One region of the Paenibacillus sp. ALJ109b genome, then DNA from elsewhere that is predicted to be linked to it. Evidence: riboswitches for the same ligand, from Rfam matches in the RefSeq annotation. Region 1 holds a riboswitch; each other region holds the start of a gene.

Region 1 (3,719 bases):
GCTTGTGGGTTGAAGAAGATCTGACCGTCATTCTGGTCACGCATGATGTCAGCGAGGCGGTTGCTCTGGCAGACAGGGTGCTGTTAATCGAAGATGGTCATATAACGATGGATACCCGAATTACGCTGGAGCGGCCGCGCGTTCGGGACAGCGGGTTTGCTCATTTTGAAAACCTGATTCTGAATCGTTTGTTGACTCCTCCACAAGTGACACCACAGCAGATTGCCCAGAAACAGATATCATTCTCGATCTAATTCCACTGGAAAGAAGGCATGATTATGCAATCCCTCTCAACTGTTCCCTCTCCTCCTGTTAAAGACTTGTTAAATCAAATTCCGGCTTATACACCTGCCAAATCCATGGAACAGATCCGAAGGGAGTTGGGACTGGAAAGTGTAGATCGACTTGCAGCGAACGAGAATCCGTTTGGTTCTTCTCCCCTGGCAGCAGAAGCGGTCAGATCGCTGGGTTCCGATCTTTTGGCTCAATACCCCGACGGTTCCAGCCAACTGCTGCGTGACAAACTTGCGGAACGTCTGGGTGTGCGTACCTCCCAATTGGTATTTGGCAGTGGATCATTCGAGCTCCTAACCCTTACCGCCCAAGCCTATCTTAATCCCGGCGAGGAATCACTCATTCCGGTGCCCTCCTTTAACTGGTATAAGGGCGCTACGCTGCTGGCAGGCGGGGTCATTCATGAAGTGCCTTTGGTCAACCATTCGCTGGACCTGGAGCAACTCCGGCAACGAATCAATGCTTCTACCCGAATTATCTGGCTGTGCAATCCGAATAATCCAACCGGAACTATTTTCACGGCAGATGCCCTGCATGGTTTACTCGAACATGTTCCCTCCCATGTCGTGGTTGTCCTGGACGAAGCGTATTATGAATTCGCGGAAAGTGAAGATTATCCTGATACGGTTAAGCTGCTGGAGCAGTATAATAATCTGATTATTTTGCGGACCTTCTCCAAAATATATGGACTGGCCGGCCTGCGAATTGGATATGGCATCGGGAATGAAAGCATCATTGAAGGCATTAACCGGGTCAAGCTGCCCATCAGTCTGACAGCCACATCCCAAGCCGCTGCTTCAGCCAGCCTGGATGATCATGAATTTGTTTCTCATTGCCTGCACTACAATCGTCAGGGACGGGAAACGTTAATACAGTCCTTTGATCATTGGAAATTACCCTACATCCCTTCCGAAACGAATTTCATCATGGTGGATCTGTTACAGGATAGTGGCCCGATTACCATAGAATTGTTGAACAGAGGCATCTCTGTCCGCGGCGGTGCCGAATTCGGAATGCCTACCTGGCTTCGGATTACGATTGGCACACCTGAGCAGATTGCCCGTCTGATCGGTGAGCTTGATTCACTGTTACATTCAAACGATTAGAATCCTAGGTTACTTTCCTAACTCACATTACGCACACTTCTTTTAAGCCGCCCTCTTTACATTCCACTTGCATGTGATATATGCTGAACACACAACTGCATATCTTGAACATTGCACTAGGGGAGCCTTGCGGCTGAGACGAATCGAACGATTCGGACCCTTTGAACCTGATCTGGATCATACCAGCGGAGGGAAGTGGAGCGGCCTCTCAGTAAGCGGATTTTTTCATGTTGATGATGAATTTTAATGTGAATTGAACTTACAGACCCACTCATTTCTCCGGAAATGGGTGGGTCTTTTTCGCGTTCTGCGGGCAGATCAGAAGGTGTAATTAAAGATCCCGCGGTTTGAGGTTGAATTTTGAATAACAAGGGGGAACGGATCGAGATGGATAACGATATAACCATTCACAACATGAGCTACGCTTTCCCGGGAAAAAGGGATTCCCCCGTGCTCTCCAATGTGTCGATGCGTGTAGCCAAAGGCGAATTTGTCTCGCTCATCGGTTCCAGCGGCTCCGGTAAAAGTACCCTTTTCAAGCTGCTGGCAGGCTTGCTTGAGCCAACACACGGTACCATTGAAATTCCTTGGGTTCAAGAAGGAAAGCGACTGGGACATGTGGCCTACATGCCACAAAAGGACCTCCTGTTATCCTGGCGAAGCGTCATGGAAAATTGCATGCTCCCCTCTGAACTTGCTACAGGTCGGCAGGATAAGGTAAGGATTCGAGCGGACATTCTGGCCGGTCTCGAAAGATTTGGCTTATCCGGCCACGCGCATGCTTACCCGAACGAACTGTCGGGTGGCATGCGCCAGCGTGTCGCGCTGCTTCGTACTTTGCTGACAGGTGGCCAACTCATGCTCCTGGATGAACCATTCGGCGCACTTGATGCCCTGACCAAACGTGAGATGCATCGCTGGCTGCTGGAGCTCAGGGAAGGCCTGGGCAAAACCGTGTTGTTCATCACACATGACATTGAAGAAGCCCTGCTGCTCAGTGATCGGATTATCCTGTTAACTCCGGGGCGCCAAGGCCAACAGCTGCAGGATCTGACGGTACCTTTGCCACGTCCAAGACATTCAGACATGATCTACGAACCGGCTCTCGTTCAGATGAGACGACTACTGGAGGAACAATTGCATGCGAGACGGTAACTTGAGAGATAGCATGAAGCATAGCGTACGAGGTTGGCTTGCCCGTTATGGTCTGTTTCTTTTGCTCATGATCTTGCTGCTTGCTTTCTGGGAGTGGATTGTGCGTATAGGATGGGTGCCTTCCTTCATCATTCCAGCCCCGACGGCGATTGCCAGTTCGCTGTATGAGCATCGCCACCTTCTGCTAGCTACACATCTGCCTGCTACCTTGATGGAGGTTGTCATTGGTTTTGGCTTGTCCATTGGTGCCGGAATTGCACTTGCAACTGGTATGCATATGAATCGGTCGATTGAAAAAGCGTTATATCCCTTCATCGTGATCAGTCAGACGATCCCGCTGATTGCCCTGTCCCCCGTCTTCATCCTGTGGTTTGGCTACACGCTGTGGAGTAAAGTTGCGGTGGTGTTCCTGATCGCATTTTTCCCGATTGTGGTGAGCACCTACGATGGCCTGCGCCAGGGTGATCCGGAGCAGCGTGAACTGCTGCTGACGATGAGGGCCACCAAGTGGGATATTTTTCTCAAACTCCAGATTCCACTTGCCCTTCCCTCCTTCTTTTCGGGACTGAAGATGTCTGTGGTGTACTGTGTGGTCGGTGCAACGATCGGGGAATGGCTTGGAGGAAGTAAGGGTCTCGGTTATTTCAGCCGCAGAATGTCGAGCAATATGAACACGGATGCAATGTTCGCCGCCATTGTGCTGTTATCTTTGCTTGGTATCGCCCTGTTTGTACTCATTGCATGGATGGAGAGAAGATTTGGTACACCACGTCATGCAGGTAGAAGAAAAACTGGATAACTTTCGGAATTCAAAACAAAAAACAAAAGAAACGAGGAACTTTACGTTATGAATAAAAAGCATATCTATTCCCTACTCCCCATTCTGCTCATGTCTCTGTTGCTGATCGTCAGCGGATGCGGAAATACGGGTACCAACACACCTGCTACAGACTCAACTTCCAATGCAAACGATACAGACTCATCTGCGATAGAAACGCCATCGGAATCCAAAGACAAGCTGTCCATCATGCTCGATTGGTACCCGAATGCAGTACATTCCTTCATCTATGTTGCTCAGGAAAAAGGTTACTTCGCGGATCAAGGTCTAGACGTGGATGTTCAGATGCCTGCCGATACGAATGATGCACTCAAACTTGTTGCCGC
Region 2 (3,719 bases), on a different contig from region 1:
AAGAAAAATCAAGAATCTCATCCTGATGAGAACTGAACGTTTTTCAGATGATGTACACATACAAGAACTCAGAAAAAGGGCCGTTCCTCTCCGCGATCACGGAGAGGAACGGCTTTTTACCATGTCAGGCTGCCCAGATTGCGCTGTAACGGCGCCTAAGAGCGTGTCCGGTATTCCTCAGCCTTTTCCTGCATACCCGCTGCCACGGCCTCATTTTCGGACAAACCTTTGTCTGCGGCAAAAGCACGAATATCCTGCGTAATGCGCATGCTGCAAAATTTCGGCCCGCACATGGAGCAGAAATGAGCTTCCTTGGCCCCTTCCGCCGGCAACGTCTCATCGTGGTAGGATAGCGCACGTTCCGGGTCCAGCGAAAGGTTGAACTGATCGCGCCAGCGGAACTCAAAACGTGCTTTGGACAGCGCATCGTCCCGTCGCTGGGCACGCGGGTGACCTTTCGCCAGATCAGCGGCATGAGCAGCGATCTTGTAGGCGATAACGCCTTCCCGCACATCATCCTTATTGGGCAGGCCCAGATGTTCTTTTGGCGTAACATAACAGAGCATCGACGTGCCGAACCAACCGATCATTGCTGCTCCAATTGCCGAGGTAATATGGTCATATCCTGGTGCAATATCGGTCGTCAGCGGTCCCAGCGTATAGAACGGCGCCTCTTTACATATCTCCATTTGCAGATCGACATTCTCCTTGATCTTGTGCATCGGCACATGCCCCGGACCTTCAATCATCACCTGCACATCATGCTTCCAGGCGATTTGTGTTAGTTCTCCAAGCGTAGCCAGTTCCGCCATCTGGGCTTCATCATTGGCATCATAGATGCTTCCTGGGCGCAGTCCGTCTCCGAGCGAGAATGCCACGTCATACCTCTTCATAATCTCGCAGATTTCTTCAAAATGGGTATACAGAAAATTCTCCTGATGATGCGCAAGGCACCATGCTGCCATGATGGACCCGCCCCGTGACACAATGCCCGTCATACGTTTGGCGGTCAGCGGAATATATCGCAGCAGCACGCCTGCATGGATCGTAAAGTAGTCCACACCCTGCTCTGCCTGCTCAATGAGCGTGTCACGATACAACTCCCAGGTCAGTGCTTCAGCTTCTCCATTGACCTTCTCCAGCGCCTGATAGAGCGGTACTGTTCCAATCGGCACAGGTGAATTGCGGATGATCCATTCCCGGGTCGTATGAATGTCTTTGCCTGTGGACAGATCCATCACGGTATCCGATCCCCAGCGTACCGCCCAGGTCATCTTCTCCACCTCTTCCTCGATGGAGGAGGATACGGCAGAGTTACCGATGTTCGCATTGATCTTCACATGAAAATGACGCCCGATCAACATCGGCTCACTCTCCGGGTGATTAATATTCGACGGCAGTATGGCCCTGCCACTCGCTAGCTCCTGCCGCACAAATTCCGGTTCCACACCCTCACGAATGGCGGCGAATTCCATCTCCGGCGTGATCATTCCCTGCCGTGCATAGTGCATCTGGGTCACGCAGCGCCCTGCCTGTCCCCGTAACGGTTTACCACGCAAGCCCGGATACTTCTCGGCTCCAGTTCGCTTCCCTCCAGCTTTCAATCCGTTATCCTCCGGTTTTACCGTTCGTCCCTGGTAGGCTTCAACATCTTCACGCTCCGTAATCCAGCGGGTACGCAGCGCTGGCAGCCCTGCCCGGATATCGGCATGAAATTCGGGATCGGTCATCGGTCCGCTCGTATCGTAGACACGCAGCGGTTCGTTATGCTCCACTCCTTGAGGAGTATTGGTGTCATGAAGGGCAATTTCACGCTCCGGTACTGCAATGTCCGGTCGTGAGCCATGAATGTAAACTTTGCGGCTGCCCGGGAAGGGCTGAACCCGCCCTGCCGTACCTTTTTCCTTTGCCAACTGCTGATCCTGCTTGTCCTGTCCCATCGTTCGATTTCCTGTACTCATCGCTCTTGTCTCCTCCTCATTGGTGTTTGCCTGGGTTGAAATGCTTGCGCACGGATCCAAACCATCCACAACATAGAAAAAGAAAGAGCGACCATACAACACAAAATAGAGACATACAATTCAAGTAATACAGACATTCGAGGCAAAAGATATCGGAACCCGATGCTCGCCAATGCTCCCAGCTCTTTATCCAAAAGCAGCTCTGACACCAGCTTTCGCCTGTTTACTGTATAAAAAAAGCCGGTTCCCAAGGGAACCGGCTTATCTCCATCACCAATAACACACCTTATAGAGACTCCTTAGTGGAGCCTATCCATAGGTCAAATTATATGGTGTTCGTGATCGTATCGCCGATTACTTCCCTACGCTGGTATGATCCAGATCAGGTGCAAAGGGTCCGGAATCTCATGCGATTCCGTCTCAGTCCGGACAATTCGGACTCCCCCAGTAACGTTAACAAGTTGCAGCATCTAGGCCGCAGATTCATATTCAATTATCCTGACCCCGTTGGGCCATCCATTACAGAGTAGCGCAACCGAATCATAAAAACAACCTTTAAATTCCAGAAAATAAGATCAGGATAACATAAGTCCCATCTGTGTCGCAGCTTCCTTCAGCACAGGTGCATATTCATGCAGCGTCTCCTGTGAGAGACGACTAACTGGCCCGGATACTGACAGAGCAGCAGCGATGTTGCCTTTCCGATCCATAATGGGTACAGATACAGCGGCGGCTCCCGGTTCACGTTCCTCATAACTTGTTGCGTAGCCATATTCCAGAATGTCTTTCATCTGTGCCAAATATACTTTGGGATCGATAAATACCGGCCATTCCGGTCCATTCATCAGATCTTCGCGGTCCTCTTCGGTGGCAAAAGCCATCAGCACTTTGCTGGAGGCTCCCACGGATAACGGAAGTCTGACGCCCACCGGAGCTACACGACGAATCGCCTGATCACTCTGCACGGCTTGAATTCGAATCCGCTCACTGCCGTCACGCAGATATAAGCTCACGGTTTCGCCCAGTCGATCTCTCAGCCGCTCCATCGCAGGAAGGAGCAAAATGGCAGGATCATCGCTGCGAGACATATGGGCAGACAGTTCCCAGATGCGTATGCCAAGTCGATACTTCTCGGTGGCCGCATCCCGGATCACGAACCCTTTGTCCTCCAAAGTAGCCATTAGACGATGGACTGTACTTTTGTGCAGACCGATCTGGCTGGCAATTTCCGTGAGTCCCAGATCACTGCGGGTTGTAAAACACAATAATATATCCAGCGCCCGTTCTACAGCCCGGACGGTTAACTTTCGGTCTTCCATGGCAAGTTGCCCTCCTCATGTTTCATCACATGAAACTTGGTTACATAAATTATATGAGAAACGGTCTCATCTGTAAACCAAAAAGCGCCAATTGGAATAGGGATATTTGTAAATATTTTCTTTTTATAAATTAGAATCCCCTGCATTTTGCACCCTAAGGAAATGTTACCCATATATCTTCAGAACTATATAACAATTGCGTAACAAATGGTCTCAATCAATTGACTTTGACTATATTGGAACATACGATAAAGATATATTAAATTAAGATTTTGCTTCATAAGTAGTCAGAAAAATCATTTATCCGCTCTGTTCGTCTCGTTGTTATCTTCATTTGATTTTTAAAGGAGGGGCAATCATGTATCCGACATCCCAGAGCGAAGCCCCGCTGCAAACGAAAGTGTCAGATCTGCCTTCTTCGTTATCACCGAGGCTGATC
Region 3 (3,719 bases), on a different contig from region 1:
AAGGTCCTGAATCCCCAGCTCTTCAGAGTTTTTACCACAAATTAAGTCAGCCATGAGGCTGGCTGTAATAGCACTAAGTAATATGCCGTTTCGATAGTGTCCAAAAGCAGCGAATAAACCAGGAACACTTTCACAAGCCCCTATATACGGAAGTCCATCCGGAGTCGAAGGACGTACACCAGCCCAGGCTCGGATAAAATGTGCTTCCTTCATGCCAGGTACCCAGTTTGTTGCAGCTGCGAGCAGCTTCTGAATGCCTTGCACCGAGACTTTCATATCTGTTCTTCCAGGAAGGCTTGTTGCACCGATCCATACTTCTCCATTGGCTTTGGGAACAATATATATATCCTCTGCATACACCGTTTTGTCAGGTCTGTAACCGACATGGTCGGGTGAAAACTGCACCGCTACAATTTCTCCCTTCACAGGCAAAATAGGCGACTTCAGACCCACATGTTTCATCAATTCTTCACCATGTAACCCTGTAGCAATAATGACATTTCTCGATGTCATCGTTCCTATTGAAGTCTCGATTCCTTGCACACCGTTTACATTCGTATGCAAACGGACATCCTGTACACCTTCCATCACCCTCGCACCCATAGCTTGAGCTGATCTGATATAAGCCTGTGTTAGATTGACGGGAAGAACCTCGCTCTCGGAAGGTCTGTAATACGCACCATACGTATCCCTGTTTAACCATGAAGCTTCCTGTTGGACAGCGACTCGATCCCACCAAATATGTTCTGTAGATAAGGTAGACGATCGATTATTTTTGTAACTGCTGACCTCACTGTATGAACGAAAAGGAGTAATAAAACCATGCTGTTGCAGCCCCATCTCCACTCCGCTAAGCGAACTGATTCGTCCCTTCTGCTCATGAAGCAAAGCTCTGCTCTTCCGTGCAAGCTTCGCCATTACAGTATGAGTGAATTCCTCACTGTCAGCAGCAAGCATCCCGGCGGCTGCACAGGAAGTTCCCCCAGCAATCCGTGCCCGCTCAACCAGAAGAACATCATGTCCTCGAGTAGCGAGTTCACATGCGATGGCACAACCGATAACTCCTCCACCTACAATAATGGTTTCTGCATGAAACTTGCCTCGAACTTCCGCTCCGACTTTACTTCCCGATACTATTCCTGGATGATGGCTTGAACGATTTCTGCTTCGACTTCTTGCTTCCTCTCTCATGATCTCATCTCCCTGGTTCGACATACCTCTCTGAATCCTCTATCGCCTGTCGCAATAAACACGCGGCCAGTTTCGGCTCATCGTTTGCCCAAATCGTTGAAATCACAGCGGCTCCTCTGGCACCAGCAGTTCGAATTGCAGCAATATTCTCAGGACTAATCCCGCCAATCGCGATCACCGGAATCGAAACATTGGAGCATACCTCAGCCAACGCACTAAGCCCTCTTGATTCGCAATTAGGTTTACTATTTGAAGCATAGACATGCCCATAGAAGAGATAATCCGCTCCACGTTCTTCTGCAATTTTTGCTTCTTCCAGAGAATGAACCGATATGCCTACGCGCAGCCGATCGACTCTCTTCAAGTCATCCTTATCGTAGCTGCGAATAACTGCTTGACCCCAATGCACACCACCAAGCGACGCATGTTGATCCAGCTGATCTGAGCCATTCATAATGATTCGGTTAGATGGAACACCTTGTGTTTTCAGACTTTGCGCCCAATACATCTGTTTCTCAAGGGCCAGCTTTTTTTCCCGAATGTGGATATAATCGACCCACCGCCATATATCCTTAGCAATATTCAGAAAAGAGTCCATGTCTCCTGTACCTGGTGAAACCACATGCAGTTCGAATGATCTTGTAGTTACATGTTCGTGGAAGATTGCCGTCCCGTTCGCCTCCTCTTGCATGATTTAAGCTGATACAAAACAAAAAAAGCCACTCCCGTAGGGGAGTGGCCACGAATGTAGAATTCATGGATCAACTGAATGACTGTCGCATGCAATTACTCTATACATAACACATAACAACTATAGAAACCAACCATAGTCGCAACGCTGTTACATAGAGAGTTGCATGATTCATCTTGCAGGCAATATCGTGAAGTCATCGATAAAGCTCTTTGTCATTAGTTGAAACGCGCCACTTCCCTACGCTGGTATGATCCAGATCAGGTACAAAGGGTCCGGAATCGCATTCTTCCATCTCAGCCGCATCGTGCGGCCCCCCTAGTGTTCATATGAAGCTGTAGCCTATGTTACCATAGACACCTTTTTTTGTCACCGTACATTTCCATTTATTACGTTATTGTTTTTCGGACCAAGCTTCAACATCCCACGTTTTGGTAACCCAACCTTCATAAAAATCAGGTTCATGGGATACGAGCAGCACGGTACCCTTGAATTCTTGCAAGGCACGTTTCAACTCTGCTTTAGCCGTTACATCCAAATGGTTTGTAGGCTCATCGAACAAAATCCAGTTACTTTCACGCATCAGAAGTTTACACAGACGAACTTTGGCTTGTTCACCACCACTAAGCGCGTTAAGCGGGCGGGTGATATGCTCATTTTTCAATCCACAACGTGCGAGATGCCCCCGGACTTCATTCTGTGTCAGATGAGAAAATTCGTTCCACACATCTTCGATTGGAGTAATATTACCTGCACGTACTTCCTGTTCGAAATAGGCTGTTTCCAGATAGTCACCCAAGAAAGTCTTACCGCTGATTGGTGGGATTTTCCCCAAGATAGTCTTGAGCAATGTGGATTTACCTACACCGTTACATCCAACAATGGCAATTTTCTCGCCACGCTCAATCGTCATCGTCATTTTAGGCAATAATGCATATGAATATCCAATTTCAAAATCAATACCCTCAAAGACGGTTTTACTACTCGCCCGGGCATCCTTGAATTTGAATGTGGGTTTAGCTGCTTCGTCTGGACGATCGATCCGTTCAATCTTACCGAGCTGCTTCTCACGGCTCTTGGCACGACCGGAAGTGGAAGCGCGGGCTTTGTTCCGCTGAATGAAATCTTCCTGCTTCTTGATAAACTCCTGCTGTTTCTCATAAGCATCAATATGCTGCGCCTTATTCATGTCGGCCATTTCAAGGAATTTGTTATAGTTCGCTGCATAACGCGTCAACTTGGCAAATTCCAGATGATAAATAACATTAACGACCTCATTCATAAACTCCGTATCATGCGAAATCAGAATAAACGCATACGGGTAATCCTTCAGGTAACGCGTCAGCCATTCGATGTGTTCCACATCGAGATAGTTCGTCGGCTCATCCAGCAGAAGTGCAGTTGGTTTCTCCAGTAAGAGCTTGGCAAGCAATACCTTCGTACGTTGACCACCACTAAGCGCGGCCACGTCACGATCTAGACCGATGGCGGACAAGCCCAGTCCATTTGCCATCTCTTCCACTTTCACATCAATCAGATAAAAATCACCTTGCTCCAATTGCTCCTGAATGTCACCCATTTCTTCCAGCAACAATTCGAGCTTGTCCGGATCGGCGTCTGCCATCTGATCCGTGATGGACATCATTTCCTTTTCCAACTCAAGCAAGGGCAGGAACGCATCCTTAAGCACATCACGAATCGTTTTTCCAGGTGTGAGCTTGGTATGCTGATCCAGATATCCATAACGAACTTTGGGGGTCCATTCAACCTTCCCTTCGTCCTTTAACAATTTCCCGGTAAGGATGTTCATCAGTGTGGACTTGCCTACACCATTTGC
Region 4 (3,719 bases), on a different contig from region 1:
GAGTCAAGTTCTCCAGATTGCATTCTCCAGAATAGAAGCCTGTCCAGAATAGCTCCACAACAAGCTTTTTTTCCGGCAAAATCATCGGCACCATAATTTGATCCACCAGTAAGTCAAAATCGGATGCATAGCTTTGGCTCTGCAAATCTTTGCGAATCATCATATCTTCCTGTACACGCTGCTCCAGAATGGCAAGAATACAATCATCCTTGGAACCAAAGAATTTATAAAATGTTCCTTTGGACACACCTGACTCGTCTAGGATCATCTGTATGGAGGTGTTGGTTACTCCATGTTTCTCAAAGAGCACAAGTGCTGAGTCCAATAACATTTGTTTCCGTTTATTCATAAGTTCCCCCTGGATGATTTAGGTGGTACACGTTACGATATTCAACAATCTACTGCAAATCCACTGCAAACATCACATGTTCCTTCCAAATTCCCTTGATTTTAATATTCTGGCGGTCCGTTTCTTGGAAGCCCGCTTTACGCAACACTCGAATTGATCCGGCATTGTCGGGAAGTGCACCAGCCTCCACTCGTTTTATTCCCGCTTCATTCATAGCAAAATCCAGTGCTAACCGAAGGGCTTCGCTCATGTATCCCTTGCCATTCTGCACTTGATCTAGCACATAACCAACAATCCATTTGGCTGTGGAATCCAGTTCAAGTTCGAACAGAGAAATCTCTCCAATGAGCTCATGTGTATTGTTCAGGAAGATTCCGAAAGAGTAACGTTTCCCTTCTTCTCTGGCCTTGTTCCAACCTTCAAGAAGTGCAACTTGACCCTCCAGTGTATAGAAAGTCTCCGATCGTTCACTTGCCGATATCTCTTCGAAAACAGCCCGGTTACGGAACTGCAAATCCAGCAGTGTCGGCGCGTCCTCCACGTTCAAAAATCGCAAATAGATACGTTCCTCACGATTGTCCATCTGTATGTTCATCCTTATCTCTGGTTGTAGTAGATTGCATTCATCAGAAGTACGAGAGTTGCCGTTTATACGCCATATCCCAGAACAGATATTCAAATTCAACACTTCTTCTGAATATGTCTTCTATGGCCTCCAGCTCCTGCTCGGTTTTATGTTCACATAATGCATCCAGTGTATCATAGAACCATTCGAATGAGTCGCGGAAGTCATCACTTGCATAATTTTCGATCCAAGTCTGATAGAAATTGCCCTCTAATGAATCTCGATATTGTTCTTTTAATCTTGTAGCATAGTCGTAATACGTCCACGCACAAGGGAAAATGACGGCGATGATTTCGGCAACCCCACCTGTTTGTGCAACACTCATCATATTCGACGTATACGCCTTGTTGTATAGAGAGGGTTTGACAGCATGATGTTCATCCAGCGTAATCCCAAATTCATTCATATAATTTCGATGCAAATCCATTTCTTCGTACAGAATAGCATGTTGAATCACCGTAAAGTTCGTCATCAGTTTTTCATCTGTCGCCTTCACCGCACCCATGGCAAAAATCTTCGCATATTCAATCAGATATGTATAGTCCTGAAGAAGATAAAACTTAAACGCTTCCCGATCCAGTGTGCCTTTCCCCATTTCGTGTAAAAAAGGATGGTTGTATCCATCTTCCCATACGGTTCTGGACTTATCTTTTAACGTTCTTGAAAATGACATGATCATTTCTCCTTTTATTAAAATTATTATGTCCCCGCTTCACATCCAGCTATCGCGTTCTGTCATCCAAAATGCAGACCAAAAAGCCCTTGTCCTATTTTCGGCAAGGGCAAAATAACATGAGTACATGTCATTTGCTCCCTACGTCAGTATTAACTAACAGGTTCAAAGGGTCAGGTTTTAGCCTTCTCAACTGCGAACAGTCCCCCTGCAAATAGCTCAGGCTTATTACAACATGTGTTTTTCCAAATGTCAATCCATTCCTATTAATCTTCAAGTTCCCCTAAATCTTCTTGCAAGTTCTTAAGTCGGGTCCGGATATCCTTAATCATACTTTGCAATTTCGTTAACTCATCGACCCATTTTTCCTCATTAGAGACGTTCGTTGCTGAAGTTGAATGATACCCGGGAGACGTCTTTAACTGATCTAAATCCGATTCATATGCCCGCCGCTTTTCCTCAGCTTTTGCCAAGTCCTCCTCTGCGATGGCAATCTGGTGCTCCAGATAGATGACGTCTGAGGAGTAGCCGTGAGTTAAGCGCTGTGAATACGTCATAGTTCACCTCATTTCTGATCATCCATTGCTTTTCCAAGGTCATATGGCTGAATATCGATATCCAAATCCATACCCAAAGCCAATTTGGCCAGTTGACTGCCAATAAAAGGCCCCATCGTTAGCCCAGATGCTCCAAGCCCGTTAGCTGCGATCAAGCCATTCCAACCTGGAACAGCACCCATTACCGGAAGAAAACCTGGTGTAAATGGACGAAATCCTACTCTTACTTCCTGAAACGTGCTTTCAGCTAAACCGGGAGCCAGTTCCAATCCTTTATTCAAAATTTCCTGCATTCCGCCTGCGGTTACTCTTGTATCGTATCCTTCAATATCATTTTCGTGAGTCGCACCGATCACAATCTTCTGTTGATCAAAGGCTAACAGATATTGATCCGAAGGAGGCATGACTACAGGCCAGTTCCCAGTGTCCTCTCGATCGTGAACCTGTAAGTGCATAATTTGCGCCTTCTGATAATGAACCTTAAAATCAATGCCCAAGGGCTTCAACAGTTCATTAGCCCAAGCGCCGGCACACACAATAACCTCGTCAGCCGATATGACTTTACCGTCCACAACAACTCCACTTACTCGGTTCAATTCATATTGAAGTGTGGCGTCCCCATTAATCAGGACCGCTCCATTTCGTTGTGCCGATCGAATTAAGGCATCACGCAGCGCACGCCCATCAATACGCGCGGCTCCGCTGATGTAGACGGACTGAAAGCTCTCCTCCAGAAGAGGAAAACGCTCATGAGTTTCTTTTGCATCTAGACGGGTAATATCGGCAATCTCCGGTGCATCTTCTTTACGAAGGTGGGCCCTCTCCTGCATCTTGTTGATTTTGTCCACATCCGTATGAATACTAAGAGCACCCACTTGAGCGTAACCCGTTTCCGTTTCCCCTTCACTCTTGAGTTCTTCAATCAACCCGGGATAAAAACGTGTACCCGCCTTGGCAAGTTGATACCAATCCTGATTACGGCGCTGAGATAACCAGGGACAGATGATCCCGGCAGCAGCATCCGTAGCCTGCCCTCGATCTTTCCGGTCTATAAGAAGAACTTCCGCACCCTGTTTTGCCAACTGATACGCTGTGGAAGCCCCAAGAATTCCTGATCCTACGACGATGACTTTCTTCATGACTGCATCCCTTTCCTAAATCACTGTATCCATTATAGCGTATACTGTATGGTCTGATAATGGCAAGGCATCGACATTATGAAACGTGTTCCTAAAAGGTTTTCGATAAAATGTTAATTATGTAATATAATTCAAATCAGGTTTCTTTTAACTCTGTATCCACGCCATTTACGCACACGACCTTTAACGAAATGAGGAATAACACAACGATGCCGAAACCTAGTATGGGGAATTCACTGGATCCCGATATGCCGCTTATGATTACAGGTCAAAATCAGCTAACCGTAGATGAATTAATGAATTGGAACGGCCATTCACGGGATTACAGTATTGTGCAGTGTATCGGGGGAACAGGGAAAATCGCAGCCCAAAATCA

Evidence for each region. Region 1 has a riboswitch for thiamine pyrophosphate ahead of G3352_RS18710 (ABC transporter ATP-binding protein). Riboswitches for the same ligand answer to the same signal wherever they lie in the genome.
Region 2: linked by a shared signal. The riboswitch ahead of thiC (phosphomethylpyrimidine synthase ThiC) and the one ahead of G3352_RS18710 (ABC transporter ATP-binding protein) in region 1 are both predicted to bind thiamine pyrophosphate.
Region 3: linked by a shared signal. The riboswitch ahead of G3352_RS22190 (thiamine phosphate synthase) and the one ahead of G3352_RS18710 (ABC transporter ATP-binding protein) in region 1 are both predicted to bind thiamine pyrophosphate.
Region 4: linked by a shared signal. The riboswitch ahead of tenA (thiaminase II) and the one ahead of G3352_RS18710 (ABC transporter ATP-binding protein) in region 1 are both predicted to bind thiamine pyrophosphate.

The regions. Positions count from the first base shown of each region.
Region 1 is NZ_JAAIFP010000017.1:216,801-220,519, forward strand. Features, by position in the region: gene G3352_RS18700 (ATP-binding cassette domain-containing protein) at 1-254, shown strand, start outside; gene hisC (histidinol-phosphate transaminase) at 279-1,400, shown strand; TPP riboswitch at 1,509-1,611, shown strand; gene G3352_RS18710 (ABC transporter ATP-binding protein) at 1,788-2,555, shown strand; gene G3352_RS18715 (ABC transporter permease) at 2,542-3,354, shown strand; gene G3352_RS18720 (ABC transporter substrate-binding protein) at 3,403-3,719, shown strand, end outside.
Region 2 is NZ_JAAIFP010000038.1:30,363-34,081, reverse strand. Features, by position in the region: gene G3352_RS29275 (hypothetical protein) at 1-36, shown strand, start outside; gene thiC (phosphomethylpyrimidine synthase ThiC) at 156-1,940, opposite strand; TPP riboswitch at 2,304-2,417, opposite strand; gene G3352_RS29265 (IclR family transcriptional regulator) at 2,537-3,280, opposite strand; gene G3352_RS29260 (alpha/beta hydrolase) at 3,639-3,719, shown strand, end outside.
Region 3 is NZ_JAAIFP010000024.1:140,775-144,493, reverse strand. Features, by position in the region: gene thiO (glycine oxidase ThiO) at 1-1,191, opposite strand, end outside; gene G3352_RS22190 (thiamine phosphate synthase) at 1,196-1,882, opposite strand; TPP riboswitch at 2,103-2,212, opposite strand; gene G3352_RS22185 (ABC-F family ATP-binding cassette domain-containing protein) at 2,277-3,719, opposite strand, start outside.
Region 4 is NZ_JAAIFP010000001.1:73,391-77,109, forward strand. Features, by position in the region: gene G3352_RS00300 (TetR/AcrR family transcriptional regulator) at 1-349, opposite strand, end outside; gene G3352_RS00305 (GNAT family N-acetyltransferase) at 399-932, opposite strand; gene tenA (thiaminase II) at 976-1,647, opposite strand; TPP riboswitch at 1,769-1,867, opposite strand; gene G3352_RS00315 (hypothetical protein) at 1,914-2,204, opposite strand; gene G3352_RS00320 (NAD(P)/FAD-dependent oxidoreductase) at 2,213-3,343, opposite strand; gene G3352_RS00325 (AraC family transcriptional regulator) at 3,553-3,719, shown strand, end outside.